2 regions of the Paenibacillus sp. BR2-3 genome follow, and region 1 is predicted to be linked to the other one. Evidence: riboswitches for the same ligand, from Rfam matches in the RefSeq annotation. Region 1 holds a riboswitch; the other holds the start of a gene.

The links. A riboswitch is a leader RNA that binds a small molecule or an ion and turns the genes downstream of it on or off. The one in region 1 is predicted to bind S-adenosylmethionine.
Region 2: it holds a riboswitch for S-adenosylmethionine, as region 1 does, so the genes downstream of both, PaeBR_RS06905 (methionine ABC transporter ATP-binding protein) here and metA (homoserine O-succinyltransferase) in region 1, are expected to answer to the same signal.

What each region holds. Positions count from the first base shown of each region.
Region 1 covers NZ_CP126311.1:4,017,853-4,025,182, reverse strand. The annotation lists gene PaeBR_RS19415 (5'-3' exonuclease H3TH domain-containing protein) at 1-725, shown strand, start outside; gene PaeBR_RS19410 (ROK family protein) at 893-1,774, shown strand; gene PaeBR_RS19405 (HRDC domain-containing protein) at 1,921-2,937, shown strand; gene corA (magnesium/cobalt transporter CorA) at 3,036-3,971, opposite strand; SAM riboswitch class I at 4,368-4,503, shown strand; gene metA (homoserine O-succinyltransferase) at 4,612-5,529, shown strand; gene PaeBR_RS19390 (aminotransferase class I/II-fold pyridoxal phosphate-dependent enzyme) at 5,568-6,749, shown strand; gene mqnC (cyclic dehypoxanthinyl futalosine synthase) at 6,996-7,330, shown strand, end outside.
Region 2 covers NZ_CP126311.1:1,450,106-1,457,435, forward strand. The annotation lists gene PaeBR_RS06875 (Cof-type HAD-IIB family hydrolase) at 1-579, shown strand, start outside; gene PaeBR_RS06880 (DUF456 domain-containing protein) at 605-1,087, shown strand; gene PaeBR_RS06885 (oligosaccharide flippase family protein) at 1,117-2,742, shown strand; gene PaeBR_RS06890 (thioredoxin family protein) at 2,822-3,166, shown strand; gene PaeBR_RS06895 (COX15/CtaA family protein) at 3,321-4,205, shown strand; gene PaeBR_RS06900 (Cthe_2314 family HEPN domain-containing protein) at 4,318-5,037, shown strand; SAM riboswitch class I at 5,146-5,289, shown strand; gene PaeBR_RS06905 (methionine ABC transporter ATP-binding protein) at 5,390-6,406, shown strand; gene PaeBR_RS06910 (methionine ABC transporter permease) at 6,406-7,074, shown strand; gene PaeBR_RS06915 (MetQ/NlpA family ABC transporter substrate-binding protein) at 7,135-7,330, shown strand, end outside.

The DNA of each region.
Region 1 (7,330 bases):
TGGGCAAAGGTACCTTCCGTACCGAAAGGTACGACGGATACAAATCGAATCGGGCTGAGCCACCACTGGAGCTGATCCCCCAATTCGAGCTGGTGAAAGATGTAGTCGCGGAACTCGGCGTGCCAAACGTGGGCATTGTGGGGTATGAGGCGGATGATTGCATCGGCACGCTGGCTTCGTGCTTTAGTGCGGAGTCCGAGGTGTATATACTGACGGGTGACCACGATATGCTGCAGCTTGTGAATGACAGAGTTAAGGTCGTTATTATGAAAAAAGGGCGCTCCAACTATAAAGTATACGATCCTGCCGAACTGCTGGAGGAAAAGGGATTGACTCCTCTTCAGGTCATCGACCTGAAGGGCTTCATGGGAGATACAAGCGACAACTACCCCGGTGTACGCGGCATTGGCGAGAAGACGGCTCTAAAGCTTCTGATTGAATACGGCACGGTTGAGGGCGTAATTGAAAATCTGCATCTCCTGCCCAAAGGCGTACGGGCCAAGATTGAAGCGGATCTGGAGATGCTGCATTTGTCTCGGGAGCTGGCAGAGATCCGCTGCGATGTGCCGATCGTCTGTACGTTAACCGAATGTCTGTGGGAATTGCAGCGGGAGACAGCGGCACGCAAATTCCAGGAGCTGGAGTTCGGCAGCCTGATGCATCTGATTGCTGCGGTGCAGGATGAACGGGGTATTGTGCAGATTGAGCTTGGGGATTTGGGTTAATAGAAAATGGATAACTTATGCCTAGCCGCATAAAGTTATCTTTTTTTCGATATGTCAACCGCTTGTTATAATTTCTTCTACCAATGTATAATAGACTCATAAAGCGCTTTATAAACAGGGAAGCCGTTTAGCGGGATTACGCTTAAAGGTGAAGGGAGACTGCTGCAGTGGAATTATTGGGAGCGATTGAAGCCGGAGGAACTAAATTTGTATGCGGGATTGGCAAAGAGGATGGCACGATTATCGACCGGGTCAGCTTTCCGACAACCACCCCCGAGGAAACGATGGGGCAGGTACTGAAATATTTTGAAGGCAAGGAAGCAAAAGCTATCGGGATTGGCTCCTTCGGACCGATTGACCCGGTGCTTGGCAGTCCAACCTATGGTTACATCACAACGACGCCAAAGCCTCATTGGGGCCAGTATAACCTTGTCGGTACGGTAGCAGAGCGCTTCAATGTGCCTATCGGATTTGACACGGATGTAAACGGAGCGGCACTTGGAGAGTATACCTGGGGAGCTGCTCGTGGTTTGGACAGCTGCCTTTATATTACGGTGGGTACAGGAATCGGAGCAGGCGCTGTTGTAGGGGGCAGGCTCATTCATGGATTGTCACATCCGGAGATGGGGCATATTGTTGTCCGCCGTCAACCCGAGGATACCTATGCCGGCTCTTGCCCCTATCATGGGGACTGTCTGGAAGGTCTGGCAGCAGGCCCGGCCATAGGACACCGCTGGGGCAAGCCGGCAGGCGATCTGCCCGCCGATCATCCTGCATGGGAGATGGAAGCGCATTATCTGGCCCATGCCCTTATGAGTTATGTACTAATTCTGTCCCCGCAAAAGATTGTGATGGGCGGCGGAGTCATGAAGCAGAGCCACCTGTTCCCGCTGATCCGCACCAAGCTGCAGGAATTGCTTCAAGGTTACGTGCAGCATCCAGCCTTGAATGCCGATATTGACAATTATATTGTTCCTCCGAAGCTTGGAGACAACGCAGGCTTGTCAGGCGCGTTGGGACTGGCAAAGCTAGCAATCGGCAGAGAGTAGTATAAAAAGGATTGACTGTTCCGTAATATATGGTATTGTAGGATTTAACAGTATAGCAAATTAATGAGGGAGCACCTCTTTCGCGATTTTTCGTGAGAGAGGTGCTCTTTTTTCGTACTGTCAGAATAAGAAGGGTAGGGATTGATATGCAAATCGTGTTTATGAACCGCTTGTCCAAGAATGCCAGCAGGGATCAGGAAATGTTCGCCCAGCTTTGGATCGGGGAGGAGGAAGGTGTATGGAGTTTAGGCTGGAGGGATTTTTCAAATCCGGAAAAAAGTGTTGACAGTATATGGTATGAAGGCGGTTCATGGAGTGAAATGCTCTGTGTGTACAGGCATGAGCTGGCGGTCAAGATGGGTGAAGGCTACCGGCCCTTGATTGATGGTATTTTTCATGATGAGGATAGTTTTCCGAGCCGTAACGCCGAGCATCTGAAGCTGCAATATTACAGTGAGCAGCATAGCAATGAGAAGGTATATGAGGAATTGTGCGCTTGGCGCCGAGGAAGGTCATCCAGTGAGCGGAAGGCTCCCTACATTTTGGCAAGCAACCGGTTATTGAGGCTGTTAAGCGCATATCTGCCGCACACGCTGGAGGAATTGCTACAGTTGCCCGGAGTAGGGGAGGGAAAAGCCGCCCAGTACGGAGCCGATTGGCTGGCTATTACGGCTGCGGTGCCAAGGGAGCATCATTTTCCGCTGGGGTGGGTACATAAAGAGACTGACAAGCAATCCTTCATATCCTGGATTTACAAGCAGAAGGAGCTTAAATACAAGAAGCAGCTGGAGCGGCTGAGAATGCGGCGCCTGCTGCTGCAAGGGATTGAGCAAGGGCATGGGATGGAGCAGCTAAAAGAGGAATGCGGGGTGAGCCGCCGCGAGCTGCTGGAGGCCGTGGAGGAGCTGGAGAAGGATGGTTATTCTGTAGAGAGGCTTATTGCCCTGGAGCTTGGCAGCATGACGCAAGAGCAGCAGGAGGAGGTTTGGAGCGCGTACAGGGAACTTGGGGATGTTTTTCTGAAGCCTGTGCTTTATAAGGTGTACGGTAATGAGTTTTCCGCTCCCGGAGGGCTGGATCTGTATTATGAACGTCTACGTCTGATCCGCATACGCTTCCGGCGCGGGAATGCCGGCGTCGCAGCGATGGCCTCCAGCTTGTAAAGCCTCAGGTATGTCAAAAAGACGAAGGAATCCCTTACCCTTGAGGAGTGGGGGCCTTCGTCTTTTTCTCTGGATCGTTCTATATCGATCTATATCGCTCATAGCCAGTCTTTTTTACGGAACACATACAGCATACCGCAGCCAAGCGTTACCATTGCACCTATAACGCCGTAATAACCGTATTGTGTATGCAATTCGGGAATATTATCAAAGTTCATTCCATAAATACCTGTAATCACGGTCAGCGGCATGAATATGGTTGTAATGGCCGTAAACACTCTCATAATCTCATTGGCGCGATTGGCAATACTGGATTGGTAGGCCTCACGTAAGTTGCCCATAAGATCGCGGTACGTTTCAAAGGTCTCGGAAATTTTGACGGCATTCTCATATATATCGCTAAAATACTTCTGCAGCTGATCATCGATCAGGCGGAGGTCCTTTTTATTAAGAGTATTGATAACTTCCTTCTGCGGTCCAAGCATCTTCTTGAGCCACAGAATTTCGCTTCGCAGACCGATAATCTCACTGAGATGTGATTTCTTGGTGTGCATGAGGATATCCTCTTCCAATTTCTCAATCCGGGCTTCAATCCGGTCGCCGACGGAGAAATAATTGTCCACGACAAGGTCAATGAGCAGATACAGGAACCGGTCAGGCTCGCTGACCTCCAACTCCCACAGCATCGGCTTCAGGATGCGCAGCTCATGAAGCTTTTGTTTGGTTACGGTGATGATATAATGTCTGCCGAGAAATACGTTCAGTGCCCGCAGGAATATTTCTTCATCATCAAAGCGGATGCTGTTGACTACAATAAAGTAGTGACTTTCGTATATTTCAATCTTGGGACGCTGATCTTCTTCACTGAGGCAATCCTCTACCGCCAGATCATGGAGGTTGAACAGAGGCTGAAGGTGCACCAAATCCTCCACATCTGCATCAATCCAGTAGAACCCTTCCGCCGGAGCGGTCATTGTTGTTTCAATATCGTCGATCTGCGTAAAAATCCCCGCATTTACCAGCCGGATTTTCATCTGATTTCACTCCTTCTGTCCCTAGTCTTCTCCAGGGGGATGCTAAAAAAAGCACAGAGAAAAAAATCAGCTTGGCCGGGTCGCTTAGAGGAAGCAGGTCATAATAACATTCCAAGCGCATGAAGAAGAATTGCTCCCGCCGCCGGCAAGCTGATGATAATCCTGTGTGGTTGTTCATTCTGTACGCTTAACTGCGAGCTCGGGTCGCCTTCCATTCTCCATCACCTCTTCTTGTTCCTTGGGGTATGAAACACTTGTCTAGTATAACGCCGGGTTATGCCTCTTACAAGAAAAAAAGTTATCATTTTCAGGCTCCTGAAGCATTGTATGGACTTGACGAAAGTTAGGTTCATGATTTAAAGTAATTTCTAAAGAATTTTAACTGAATACAGCTAAATCTTATCAAGAGCAGGTGGAGGGACTGGCCCGATGAAACCCGGCAACCGGCGTGTGAACGCACGGTGCTAATTCTTGCGGAAACTGAAACTGTATGGCGCATGCGTCAGGACAGGTGTTTTCTGGCAGATGAGAGAGGCGCATATGACTGTAAAATATGACCTTTCTCGCCTTGAGAAAGGTCTTTTTATTTTATTCCGGGTCCGCTCCGCGGTCTCCATTTCATTGAAGGAGTGATAAGCAAGTGCCGATTAAAATCCCTGATAGTTTACCGGCCAAGGAAGTATTGTCCGGAGAGAATATTTTTGTGATGGACGAGAGCCAGGCCTTTCACCAGGATATACGCCCGCTGCGTATAGCTATTCTGAACTTAATGCCTACTAAGGAAACAACGGAAACGCAGCTGCTGCGTTTGATCGGTAATTCGCCTCTTCAGGTGGAAGTAGTGCTGCTTCATCCCCGCTCCCATACGTCCAAGAACACATCGGCAGAGCATCTGGAGAGCTTTTATAAAACCTTTGATGAAATTAGCCACCGGCGTCTGGATGGTCTGATTGTCACGGGTGCTCCGGTAGAACAGATGGAGTTCGAGGATGTGAATTACTGGGAAGAATTGAAAGAGATTTTTGAATGGAGCAAGCATCACGTGACTTCGACCATGCATATATGTTGGGCTGCACAGGCAGGATTATACCATCACTTTGGTGTTCGCAAAGAAAGCCTGGATGAGAAATGCTTCGGCGTATTCCCGCACACGGTCAAATCCAGTAATGTTAAGCTTCTGCGCGGCTTTGATGAACTGTTTTATGTTCCCCATTCCCGGCATACTGACGTTTCCCGTGAAGATATCGAGGCTACGCCGGAACTGCAGATTCTCGCGGAATCGGAAGAGGCTGGCATTTATCTGGTGGCAACCCATGATGGTAAACAGATCTTCGTAACCGGTCACTCCGAGTATGACCCCTTTTCGCTGAAGTGGGAATATGACCGCGATGTCGCCAAAGGTATGGAAGTGGTACTGCCGAAGCATTACTATCCAAATGATGATCCGCAGCGTACACCGCCCGCAGTCTGGCGTGCCCATGCTAACCTATTATTCGCCAACTGGCTCAATTACTATGTATATCAGGAAACCCCTTACGATATTGGACCCATGATTTAATAAAACTCAAGCTATAAACAAAAAACAGGAGGCTTACCATGGACGAGAAACTCAGAATTGAAAGCAGGCTGGCTCAAATGGGCTCACAGGAAGATCCGGCTACCGGAGCGGTTAATTACCCTATCTATCAATCCACTGCCTTCCGGCATCCGCGCCTGGGACAAAGTACCGGCTTTGACTACATCCGCACCAAGAATCCGACACGCTCCGTACTGGAAAATGCCGCAGCTGAACTGGAATCCGGCGACGCCGCATTTGCCTGCAGCTCTGGAATGGCTGCGCTTCAAACCGTGTTTGCCTATTTCAGCCAAGGGGATCATTTAATCGTTTCGCTCGATTTGTACGGAGGAACCTACCGGCTGCTTGAGCGGATTCTGTCCAGATTTGGAATTACCGCCTCCTACGTGGATACCAATGATTTGAATGCGCTGGAAGACATTCGCCGCCCGAATACAAAAGCGGTATTCATTGAAACGCCGACCAACCCGCTCATGATGATTACAGACATCGAGGCTGTGTGTACCTGGGCCCGCCGGCATGATCTGCTCACGATAGTGGACAACACGCTGCTTACACCCTTTTTCCAGCGGCCGCTGGAGCTTGGTGCCGATATTATTGTCCACAGTGCAACGAAATACCTGGGCGGACATAATGATGTATTGGCGGGTCTTATCGTTACCAAGGGCGAAGCCTTGTCGGCTGAAATGGCTATTTTGCATAACTCCATTGGAGCCGTGCTGTCACCATCAGACAGCTATCAGTTGATGAGAGGGATGAAGACGCTGGCCCTGCGGATGGAGCGGCACCAGAGCAACGCTTTGGCAATTGCCCACTTTCTGAAGGATCACCCCGCTGTAGCGGAAGTGTTCCATCCCGGGCTTCCGGAACACCCGGGATTCGAGATTCAGAACCGTCAGGCATCCGGAAATACGGGTATTTTCTCTTTTAAATTAAAAGATGCCAGATACGTGGAGCCGTTGCTCCGTCATGTTCGGCTTATTGCTTTTGCAGAGAGCCTGGGCGGTGTAGAATCGCTTATGACTTACCCGGCAGTGCAGACCCACGCCGACATACCAGTGGAGATCCGGGATGCGGTGGGTGTGGATGACCGTCTGCTCCGCTTCTCTGTCGGTATTGAGCATGTGAACGATTTGATCGCTGACCTCGGAAATGCGCTGGAAGCTGCACGGGGAGAAGTGGAAGAGGCCGTTGCCCGATAGTACACAGAGGAAGTGGCCTGTTCGCTGAGATTTTTGCAGTTCTTTTCTAAATCAAAGTGGGACTCCCAGCCATTTGTATGGCCTTCCGGGAGTCTCCTTTTTTTGCTGCGGGATAAGCAGCCGCCAAAACCTTTATTTTTAAAGAAGGTCAGTTTATGTTACGATAATGTAACGAGTTTGTTCATTTGATATGCAAATTTTATGAATCTACCATACAGTTATAGGCATAGAGGGAGGCTGCGAATGATGGGTGGAATAGACCTTATTCTGGATAAGGCGCTGCGGGGTGACCGTTTGCAATTAGAGGACACCGTCAAGCTGTTCGAGAGCAATGAGATAGAGAAAATGGGGGCTGCTGCGAATATTATTATGAAAAGGTGGCATCCCGATCCGCTGGCTACCTTTGTCATCGGCCGCAATATCAATTATACGAATGTATGCGATGTATACTGTCGCTTTTGCGCGTTTTACCGCAGACCGGGCTCGGAAGAAGGTTACGTGCTGCCGGATGAGGCGATATTCCAAAAAATTTCGGAAACGATCGGCGTGAATGGAACCGAAATCCTGATGCAGGGCGGCAC
Region 2 (7,330 bases), 2.4 Mb from region 1:
ACCGTGAACGGCAGTGAAGTATGGAGGGCACCTCATGAATTATATCGGCGCTCCCTGATGGACCCGAAGCTCATTCAGCAAATGTATGCGATGGCGCTGGAGTACGATATCTGGTTCTGGGCGTACTCCTTGAATGAGGTGCACAAGAAGGATAATTGGGATGGGGACGTAGAGAACCGCGAATGGCTTAAATTCGGCTATCAGACGGAAGATGACGAGATTCGCCATAAGGTGTTAATGCGTCTTCAAGATATGGGCGGACTCGAAATTACCAATTCGTCTCCTCACAATTTGGAGATTAATCCATTAGGCGTTAACAAGGCTACAGGCATAAAAGCCGTTTGCAGGCTGCTTGGAATTGATATGTCCCAGGTTGTAGCGGTGGGGGATAGTCTCAATGACCTTGCAGTTATTCAGAAGGCGGGTCTTGGCGTGGCTATGGGGAATGCCCAGAAGACAGTCAAGCAAGAGGCTGATGTTGTGGTGTCTTCGAACAATAATGACGGGATAGCTGAAGTGATCCGAAAATATATTTTATCCGATGCCAAAATTTCCGGGGATAGTGTTACCGTAAGGTGAAAACTACATTTAGGAGTGAGCATCATTGACTATCCTGGGTTGGATTCTCATTATTACTTTATTCGTTGTCGGACTGGCCGGGGCTGTTTACCCCATACTGCCGGGAGCGCTCGCGATTTATTTCGCCTTTTTCGTTTACGGCTGGTTCTTTTCCTTTGAGCCCTTGGGTGCAGGGTTCTGGATCACTCAAACCTTGATCGTAGCGGCGCTCTTTGCGGCTGATTATGTTGTGGGGGCGTGGGGTGTCAAAAAATTTGGCGGTTCAAGGTACTCCGTCATCGGCAGTACGCTTGGCATCATCGCGGGAGCCTTTATTTTCCCTCCCTTCGGGCTGATCATCGGACCGTTTGCGGGAGCGTTTATCGGTGAACTGATAGCCGGCGCGGCACCGGGAAAAGCTGTCAAAGTAAGTGTGGGCTCATTGCTTGGCTTGCTCAGCAGTACGGTGGTAAAGATTTTGCTTCAGATTGCGATGATTATCCTCTTCTTTATCTGGATTAGTCGGTAATAATTACCTAGAAAATGAGGCGAAACGGTTTGTCCAAGAAAGAATCTTTTGTTAAAGGCACGCTTATTCTGGCCGCCGCTGCGTTGGTGGCCCGTGTGCTTGGCCTGGCCCAGCGTGTGCCGCTTGAACATTTATTCAACAGTGTAGGGAATGCATCCTTTACGCAAGCCAATACAGTGTATCTCATGTTATTGCCGCTGGCTACAGCAGGAATACCCAGTACCTTAAGTAAAATGGTATCCGAACGCTATGCTCTTAACAGGCCTAACGAAGCGCAGCAAGTCTACCGGGCAGCGTTAATCTTTGCTGCGGTTATTGGTGTAATTATGAGTACGTTACTGTACATAGCCGCTCCTTATTATGCCGAATATGCCAAGGTTCCCGAGAGTACCCTGGCTATCCGGGCTATTGCTCCGGCGCTGCTTCTCTTCCCTTCAATTGCTATGATGCGGGGTTATTTCCAGGGCCGGAATAATATGATGGCCGGTGGAATATCACAGATTTTAGAACAGATAGCCCGTGTGAGTACTGCCATAATTCTCGCTTATATATTATTGCGACAGGGTTACAGTAATACTTGGATGGCTGCCGGTGCATCGTTTGGTAGTGTGTTTGGAAGCTTCGGCGCTTTTGGAGTCATGTTATATTATGCTGTGAAAATGCGGCGCAGTGAAGGACAACAGGCCTTGTACGCGACAAATGAGGCAAAGCTTCCCTTATTAGGGATATATAAGGATATATTTACGTTATCTATCCCGATTGTCCTCTCTTCCGTTACTGTTCCTGTGGTGAACTTTATTGATACTACTCTAATTGTACCGTTGCTTAGCGGACAAGTAGGCTTGGAAAACGCAACAGACGTACTCGGTATATTCGGAAGCAGAGCGCAGAGTGTTGCCGGGATTCCGCCGGTTCTTTCCATTGCATTAAGCACATCGCTGATTCCCATCATCTCTGCAGCTTATGCGCGGCGTGACGAACAACATCTTAAGCGCCAGGTGACACTGGCGCTGCGAATTTCTATTTTGACCGGAACACCTATCGTCCTCTCGCTGGTTGTTGCAGCCTATTCGGTGAACGGCCTTTTGTTCAAAAGCCTGGACGGAAGTGGAATCGTGGGCATGCTTACCCTCGGAACTATCTTTCAGATTACGATGATGACCACCAACTCGATTCTGCTGGGGATGGGGAAATCACGGATTTCCATGTATTACGTACTTGCCGGTATTATCGTGAAGCTTGTGGCAAGTTTGCTACTCAGCAAAGTGTTTGGTATTTATGGGATTATCGGGGCTACTGCACTTTGCTTTATCGTAATTACAATGCTTAACATACGGATGCTCAAAAAGATTATTCCCTTTGAAATCATGGGCAAACGTTGGGGCGGCTTTACTGTTGCGGTATTCGCGTCCGGCGGCATTGGCTATGGCTTAAACGAAGCGGGGATTATGCTGACTCATGTGATGCCTGATCGGTTGGCCTTTCTGATTACATCTCTTACTGTGGGCGCGGCCGTTGTTATCATTTATCTTATACTTTTAATTGTATTGAGTGTACTTAGCCGTGAAGAACTGGCGAGCTATCCGCGCCCGTTGCAAAAGCTGCTGAACCCGCTCATGAAATTGCAACCGGCGCGTGTTCGCGTGAATGGCTAAAGGATTTGACTTCCGGATCACATTTTGCTTCACTTAAAGGTAGCTGGACAATGTCTAAGAAGAAGGGACTGGTTGGGCCATGGACAAAATAAATTCGCCGGGTGAATTTCAGGTATCGATTCAATCGCCCAGATTAACGGTTGCGGTTTTCAAAGCCGATTGGTGCTCCGATTGTAAATTTATAGATCCATTTATGCCGGAGCTCGAGCAGAATTACAACGGCCGGCTTACGCTGGTTGAAGTGGATGTGGATGCGGTGGGCGAAGTGAGCCAGGAACAGAATATTCTGGGGATTCCCAGCTTTGTCGCTTATTCCGATGGAAGAGAACTGGTCCGGTTTGTAAGCAAGCTGCGTAAATCCCGTGAGGAGATCGAAAATTTCCTTAACACGGCACTCGAGGTTTACTCAAGTATCCACAAGTAATTCTCAATGCACCGCTTTTGCCTGTTTGAGCTGAAGCGGTGTTTTTTTCAGCATGTATTCATATTTTACCTTGTCCTTCATTTCTCTTATATTGCGGGTGATAACAGTGACGGCAAATCAGTTAAAAGGGCTCAGTTACATAACCTGTCTTATCATGTTTCTGGCTTTGCTTGGGGGAGCTGTAGTAACGAAGACGGGATCGGGATTGGAATGTGGAAATGAATGGCCGCTCTGTAATGGTAAATTGATTCCGGCATACACATTGGGTTCTTTGATCGAATACACACACCGTTTGTTTAGCGGGCTGGCAGGGCTGTTGTCCCTTGCCTCTATGTTTGCCTTTTGGCGTTACGCCCGGGAGCGGCGTGATTTATTGACATATGCCTTCATGACCTTGCTGTTTGTAGTGGTGCAGGGCGGTATGGGAGCGCTTGCTGTTATAAAATCGCAATCAGCATCCGTTATGGCGCTGCATATGGGGTTTTCTTTGATTGCATTTGCTTCATCGCTTATGCTGGCGCTTGGGTCCAAGAGAAGGTATAAGGACGGCAAAAGTGATATTGCAGTGGACGAGGGTCCGCCAGTGAGCAAAGGATTCCGCAACTTAACCTGGATTACCGCATTCTATTCTTACATCGTTGTCTACATTGGGGCATATGTAAGCCATACGGATTCCAGGGGAGGCTGCACCGGTTGGCCGCTTTGCAATGGTGAATGGATTCCTGAGTTAACAGGCGGCGTAGGCATAGTATTTACGCATAGGATCGCTGCGGCACTGTTGTTCATTCTTACAGCTGTGCTCGGGCATCTCGCTTTTTGGAAACACAAAGAGCATCCTGAACTGAGAGGTCTTGGTGTAGCAGCTGTTGTATTGTGCCTGATGCAGGTGCTCAGCGGGGCGGCTGTAGTTCAAACTTTAAATAACGATCGGCTGTATATATTTGCGGCACTGGCTCATATCTTACTTATCGCCGGATTATTTGGCGTCTTATGCTACATGAGTGTTCGTGTATGGCAGCTGAGCAGGCGGAGAAATTAGTATGAAGTTTGTTCAGGGAGGAACAATAAGCGGAGTACGGTAAGCTGGTTGACCGAAACGGGAAGAACCACTTTCCAGCTGTTGAAGAGGAATGTGTGAAGGAGGGAGCCGTATGCTGCGCGTTTTATTGGGGGAGCCCCCCCGTGAGAATAGCGGATTACTGGGAGAGGCCATGGACAACATGGCCAGGCTGGCGGCGCTGCTGCGCAAGGAAATGAAGAATCATGAGGATCAAGATCACGAGTACCGCAAGCTGGAGATCTGGACGCGCGGGCTGATTTCGTCCCTGGATGAGCTGGAACAGAGCTTGTTCGCAGCTGCTTTTTTCCGGAGATCAGTGGTTACAACCAATATGGACGATATGCCGGTGATGGAGCAGGGGGAATATGCACGGTATGTCTATTTCTACAAAAACGGCTTTATCCGTGTATTCTCTCTGCTGGACAAGCTCGGTACTGTGCTGAATACTCTTTATGATCTTAACACTTCCAAGGTAAAGGCTCATTTCTCTTATTTTACGGTACTGCGCCAGTTTCATTCGATCAAGGTACATACGGGTCTTGCCGAGCAACTGGATAAAATTAAGGACTCTTACCGTAATCCCTTGCAGAACCTGCGCAAACGGCGGAATTCCGAGATCCATTATATGAACGCCGAAATGCAGGATGATCTGTGGCAGCTGCATAAAGGCCTGAATGACAAGGTGCAGCTTGAGGATCTGGATGGGCATTTGGACGATTTGAAGCAAGGGCTGGACATGGTATGCAAGTCGCTTTCCTTGGCTTTCAGCTATAGCATTGAGCAGTGGAATAAAGATATTAACCGTATCTAATCCGGATATAAACGTTTTCCAGAGATTTGCTTTGACAAAAAACCTGAAAATATCTATACTTACTCTCGTTACGTCATCACCATTAACATCAAATAACTAAATACTAATATCTTATCGAGAGCGGCGGAGGGATAGGCCCGATGAAGCCCGGCAACCGATTTGTGAACAGTGTCCTTCAAGCGCTGTGCATGAGTGTCATGGTGCTAATTCCTACAATGCCGCAAGTATTTGACGGCCTTTGGCAGATGAGACGGCATTGTATATACGCGAACAGGGCCTCTTCCGATCTGCAAATGATCAGTGAGAGGTTTTTTTGTATGTAAAGATTCAGTTTTGTAGGAGGGATGGCAAAATGATAGAGTTAAAAGGTTTGACCAAGGTTTACGGAAAAGGCAGGAACACGGCTACGGCACTCTCCCAATTGGATTTATCGATTAGAAAAGGCGAAATATTTGGAGTGATCGGTCATTCCGGGGCGGGCAAAAGCACGCTGATCCGCTGCATTAATTTGCTGGAACGTCCGACTCAAGGGGAAGTCTGGGTGGACGGTGTAGAACTTACGAAGCTAAGCCGGGGCCAGCTGCAGGCACAGCGGCGGAAAATCGGAATGATTTTTCAACATTTCAATCTGCTGTCATCCGCGACGGTTTACGACAACATTGCCTTCCCGCTTCGTCTGATAAGCACCTCAAGGGCGGCTATTGATAGTAAGGTTAATGAACTGCTTACGCTTGTAGGGCTGGAAGAGCATAAGGATAAATATCCTGCCCAATTATCCGGTGGACAAAAGCAGCGTGTCGGTGTGGCCCGGGCCTTAGCCAGCGACCCTGACGTCCTGCTGTGTGACGAAGCGACCTCTGCGCTGGATCCGCAGACTACGGATTCCATACTGCGACTGCTGCTGGATATCAACAAGCGGTTCCATCTGACTATTGTGCTCATTACACATGAAATGCATGTGATCCAGAGCATCTGTGACCGGGTTGCCGTCATTCATGGCGGAGGGATTGTGGAGCAGGGTGACGTTGCCAAAGTCTTTCTTAAACCGCAGCATGAAATTACGCGGGAATTTATCCGCAGTGAAACCCAGAACGACGGACCCCTGCGGGCTGCCATTGATGCACCCCATCCGGAGTCATCCCAAGCGGTCAAAATTACTTTCCTGGGACAAAAAACATACGAATCCACCTTATCACATGTTGTGAAGGAGACCGGTGTGATCTTTGCAATATTACAGGGAACCATCTCTACGATTAAAGATGTACCTTACGGTCAGTTGATTGTTCGATTCGAAGGGTCTGCAGAAGCCATCCGTGAGACGATTGGTAAATTGACGGCGCAAGGTCTTGATGTGGAGGTGCTTGATTAATGGGAGGCTTAAATTTTGCGGATGTAAACTGGGATGAAATGATTCAAGCAACCCTGGATACATTGAAAATGTTAGGAAGTTCAGCAATATTCACAATTATTCTTGGTTTACCACTCGGAATTGTGCTATATTTATGGGGAAGATCATCACGGCCCGTAATTGGGGTCATTTATTCGGTCTTATCGTTCATTGTGAACATCCTGCGATCCGTACCGTTCATCATTTTGATGGTAGCTTTAATTCCTTTTACCAAATCTGTCGTTGGAACCTCTATCGGGGTTTTGGGTACGATTCCGCCGCTTGTGGTGGGTGCCGCTCCATTTTTTGCCCGTCTTGTGGAGACAGCGCTGCGGGAAGTGGACAAGGGAGTTATCGAAGCCGCTCAGGGAATGGGGGCATCCACGACGCAAATTGTAACACGGGTGCTTTTGCCGGAGGCTCGTCCCGGTCTGTTATCCGGGGTGACTATAACTGTTGTAACCCTTGTTGCCTACACGGCAATGTCGGGGATGGTCGGCGGCGGGGGTCTTGGTGACTTGGCGATCCGCTATGGTTACTACCGTTATGAGAAGGAAGTCATGATTATCTCTGTAGCATTGATGGTTCTGCTGGTGCAGCTGCTGCAAATGGCCGGTGACCGTCTGGTAAGGTATTTCTCTAGGAAATAAGGTACATCCACATAGATATCCTTATTCAAAAAATCATACTGTTCAGAGGGGGATTTACAAATGAAAAAAGTATTACTGACGTTTTTCAGCTTGACATTGATATTGGTGCTGGCTGCTTGCGGCAATAACAACGCCAATAATTCTTCCAATGCTGCTGCAACGAATGCACCTGCTGCTGAAGCTACTGAAGCACCTGCTGCAGAGCCTGTTACCTTGGTTGTCGGAGCATCTCCAGTACCGCATGCCGAGATTTTGA